Regions from separate parts of the Synechococcus sp. CCY9202 genome, predicted to be linked through region 2. Evidence: predicted binding sites of a transcription regulator. Region 2 holds the regulator's gene; the other holds the start of a gene.
The links. Region 2 encodes NtcA, which controls nitrogen genes in cyanobacteria. Its sites were predicted from a motif close to GTANCNNNNGNTAC; they were not measured.

Region 1: a site for NtcA is predicted at 981-994, ahead of VB777_RS11535 (P-II family nitrogen regulator). Genes of this name have one in related genera too.

The regions. Positions count from the first base shown of each region.
Region 1 is NZ_JAYGID010000085.1:16,444-18,641, reverse strand. It holds gene VB777_RS11545 (cytochrome c biogenesis protein ResB) at 1-413, shown strand, start outside; gene queF (preQ(1) synthase) at 401-841, opposite strand; gene VB777_RS11535 (P-II family nitrogen regulator) at 1,086-1,424, shown strand; gene VB777_RS11530 (TlyA family RNA methyltransferase) at 1,648-2,198, opposite strand, start outside.
Region 2 is NZ_JAYGID010000043.1:50,812-53,009, forward strand. It holds gene VB777_RS06720 (sulfotransferase) at 1-820, shown strand, start outside; gene ntcA (global nitrogen regulator NtcA) at 841-1,575, opposite strand; gene VB777_RS06730 (cob(I)yrinic acid a,c-diamide adenosyltransferase) at 1,904-2,198, shown strand, end outside.

The sequences.
Region 1 (2,198 bases), on a different contig from region 2:
AGGACGGACCGGTGCAGGTGTTCGGGCCCGACGGCCAGAGCCTGGCCCAGCTGGTGCCCGGTGGCCCCGCTCAGGAGGTGAAGGGACTGCCGGTCCGCGTGGTCAGCGTGTTGCCGGCCAGCGGCATCCTTCTGAAACGAGACCCTGGTGTGCCGCTCGTCTACACGGGCTTCGCCATTGCCCTGGCCGGCGGCGCTGCCAGCCTGATCGCCACCCGGCAGCTTTGGGCCATCGCGGAATCCTCAGAATCGGCAGACAGCATCGAAAGCTCAAACGGGCTCAGCAGCGACCGTCCAGGCCGTCTGCACGTGGCCGGACTTTGCAACCGAAACCTCACGGCCTTCTCTCAGGAGCTGCCGTCCCTGCTGGCCCAGCTGGACCTGGAGAGGTCCACCGGCGCTCAGCAGGCCTGACGGTTGCCATGGGACACCCGCACCACGGTGTGGACATTGCCTCGGGGGTTGAAATCGGCCAGGAGCTCCATCCAGACCGGCTCGGCCGCAGCCACAAGGTCGTCGAGGATGCGGTTGGCCACCTCCTCGTGGGAAATGGCGCGATCGCGGTAAGCGTTCACGTAGAGCTTCAGGGCCTTGAGTTCCAACACCCGGGGGCCGGGCTGGTAGAGCAACCGCAGCACGGCGAAATCGGGATAACCGGAAAAGGGGCAAGTGCAGGTGAACTCCGGCAGCTCGATCGAGACCTCATAGGTCCGCCCCGGGCGAGGGTTTTCAAAGCAGATCAGCTCAGCCTCGGCAATCGCCCGCTCGCCGTAGCGAGGGGTACGTGTCTGGTTTTCCGGGGAGGGGGTTGCGGCACTGCCGGCAGCAGAGCCACTGGCGATCGCATTGGACGAGGCGGCGGTCACGGGGCTCAGGCGGAGAAAGACAGACTCCTTCACTGGGCCTGTCAGGGGTTTCGGATGATACCGATGCGACCCGCCCGGTCGCGACCCACGCGAGGCCACGCCCCAGGTCACGCCCGTAGCCGTTGCTACGACGAACCCACCAAAGCTCGGGTCTGATGGACAGGTTTCCTCCTCTCCGGGGCCTTTCCTGAGAGACTTCAAACAGCCCCAAGCAGCTTCCATGAAAAAAGTCGAGGCCATCATTCGTCCCTTCAAGCTTGAGGACGTCAAGATCGCCCTGGTCAATGCCGGCATCGTCGGCATGACCGTGAGTGAAGTCAGGGGTTTCGGCCGGCAGAAGGGTCAGGTGGAGCGTTACCGCGGCTCTGAGTTCACAGTGGAGTTTCTGCAGAAGCTCAAACTTGAAATCGTGGTGGATGACGGCCAGGTGGACACCGTGGTGACGGCGATCCAGGATGCGGCTCGTACCGGCGAGATCGGCGACGGCAAGATCTTCGTGAGCACGATCGATTCTGTGATCCGCATCCGCACCGGCGAGCGGGACAGCGGCGCCATCTGATCCCCTGGGACCAGCACGGCCGCTGGGCAACAAGCTCAAGTCAGCCCTTCAGCCATCTGAAGGGCTTTTTTGTTTTCTTTCCTCGCGAGAGTTCCAGCCTCTGCGGGGATCCGACCGCATCCCATCGTGGCGGATCTATCGGACGCGCCAAATGGCTTCAGTCCGCCAGGAGACCTTCATCCGCACCGGCCAAGGCAACGCTCCTTGAGGTTTCGGCCCCCCTTCAGGTTGTGGAGAGAGTGGCTGACACCACCTGCTCCAAGGCCGTTCGACGCTCCTGCTCGGTGCCCGCCAGCAGAGCTGCGGGATCAGAGCTCCCGCCATTGGCCACAGGGGCTCCGCATAGCCATAACAAATATTCATGATTACCAGCCGGTCCCGTGATCGGCGAAGCCACCAAGCCAAGAGGACGCAGGCCCTCCCGAGCAGCCGCGGTGATCACCCGATCAATGGCGTCGGCATGGGCTAAGGCATCACGCACCACCCCACCCTTGCCAACCCGTTCACGGCCAACCTCAAATTGCGGTTTGACGAGCACCACAAGTTCAGACGTGGGGCTCAGGAGACGACCCAATGCCGGCAACACCAGCGAAAGCGAGATGAAGGAGACATCCGCCACCGCCAGATCCGGCCAGGGATCCTCTGGTGCATACAGCTGATCGGGATGGAGGTGGCGCAGATTGGTGCGCTCCTTGAGCACCACCCTTGGATCTGTGCGCAGGCTCCAAGCCGTCTGGCCATAGCCAACGTCCACGCCGTACACCCGCGCGGCTC
Region 2 (2,198 bases):
CTTCATGGTGATCGGGGCCCAGCGTTCCGGCACCACCTGGCTGCACAGGGTTCTCAGCCAGCATCCGGATCTGTGGCTCACGCCGGTCAAGGAGCTCCACTACTTTGACAAGCCCCAGATCCGCTTCGGCGTGTTCGACGCCGATGAGCGGCGACGCGCCAGGTTCTGGGACCTGAAGCGTTTCGCCCGCGATCCCCGCTGGTTCGGCCGCTACTGGTTCCTGCCGCGCAGTGATGCCTGGTATTGCCGCCTGTTTGGTCAGGGACGTCGCCAGGGCAAGCGGGTCGGCGAGATCACCCCCGCCTACGCCACCCTGGAGCGGCCGGTGTGGGAGCGGATGCAGCGTCTGGCACCGGAGCTGAGGCTGGTGTTCGTGATGCGCGATCCCGTGCTGAGGGTCTGGTCGGCGATCCGCAACCGGGTCCGCAAGGGCCAGTTCGACGGTGAGGCCGACATTGCCGCTCTGCTGGAGCAGGCCCGCATGCCCGGGGCCGTGAGCCGTTCCAACTACCTCCGCACCATCGAGACCGTCGAGGCGGTGTTCCAGCCCGCTCAGTTGCACTGCTGCTTTTTCGAACAGCTCAGCAGTGATCCTGCAGCCTTCGCCGACGACCTGTTCGACTTTCTGGCCGCGCCCCCTTTGAACGAGCGACTGCGTCTGCCGCCGGCCGTCAACGTGGCCGCCGGCGGCCGGGAACCCCCCCTGGGCTTTCAGCGGGAGATGGCGCGCGACTATCTACCGATGGTGGAGCGTCTGGCAGAGCGTTTCGGTGCCGTGCCGCAGGGCTGGCTGGATCGCTACCGCAATCTGCTCAGCTGACCTGGTTGGAGTGGAGGCGGTCAGCTGAAGCGTTTGGCCAGGGCGATCGGGTCGAAGACCGTGATCTTCTTGCGATCCACCTGCACCAGCCCGTCGTTGCGCAGGTCGCCCAGCAGCCGCGTGATCGTCACCCGGGTGGAGCCGATCGCCTCGGCGATCGCCTGGTGGGAGAGGCGCAGGTCGATCGTGATCCCCTCCTGACTGGGCACACCGAAATCGCGGCAGAGCACAAGCAGAAAGCTCACCAGCCGGGAGGACATGTCCCGGTGGGTGAGGGTTTCGATCATGGTTTCGGTCTGCAGGATGCGGGAGGACAAGCCCTGCAGCAGCAATAGCCCGACGCTGGCATCGCGCTCAATGGCCTGGCGGACCGAGGTGGCGGGAGCGGTCACCATCTCCACGCGGGTGAAGGCGATGGCGTGATAAAAGCGATCGGATCGCTGCCCGGTGAGCAGCGACAGCACACCGAACAGACTGTTTTCCCGCAGCAGTGCCACGGTGATTTCTTCACCGGATTCGTAGACCCGCGATAACCGCACGGCGCCGCGACGCAGCAGATAGACCCGTTCGGCCGGATCTCCGGGAAAGAAAATGGTTTTGCCACGCTCCACGGTCTCGACGCTGCTGCCGCCGAGACCGCGCATCACTTCGAGAAGGGTGGCTCCGGCTCCGCCGGACACACCCGACCCGGTGCCAGCGGAGCCGCTGGGGGGAGGGGGGGCGTAACGGCTGAAGCCGCGAGTAGCGCCGACCATGACGGCGGGGCAGGAACTGGGAAGCTACGGAGCGACCCTGCTCTTTCTTGTAGCAACCAACACGGTTGCTGTCAGGGCCTCCGCTTCCGCTCCCGCTCGCCAGCCCCTGGCGCTCTGGGCCTGTGCGGCTGTTGACGCCTGTCGCAGCCTGTGCCGCCGTTTCCGCGAAACCGTCTGTTCCCACCAGGGATGGTGTTTGTGGCTTGTCCAGGGCGCAGATGCCGCTACATTCAGGTTTCAGCGCAGCGTCCGATCCCATCGCTTCGGTCCCTGTCCAGGTCGGCCGGAATGATCCGCTCGCCCGGCCCCATCGCCCTCCGGGATGTCCATGACCGCCAGTCTTGCCAGCCCCCAGGGCAGCCATCGCCCCTCCCAGCGGGGTGACATCTCTGTCCGGGGTCAGCGGCTGGAGGCCCGGCCTGAGCAGCGAACTGACCCTGTCCGCCCAGCGACTCGCGCTGTAGTGCCCCTTCGGCCCGTGCCTCAGGCCGAAGGGCTGCTTCAGGTGCACACAGCCCCTTTCCGCGGCAGCTTCGGCGCCGTGTTCAGCCAGGCCCTGCGCACGGCGGGTCTGGGCAGTCGCGTCCTGGTGAGTCAGTTTCTCAAAGGTGGCGTGGATCAGG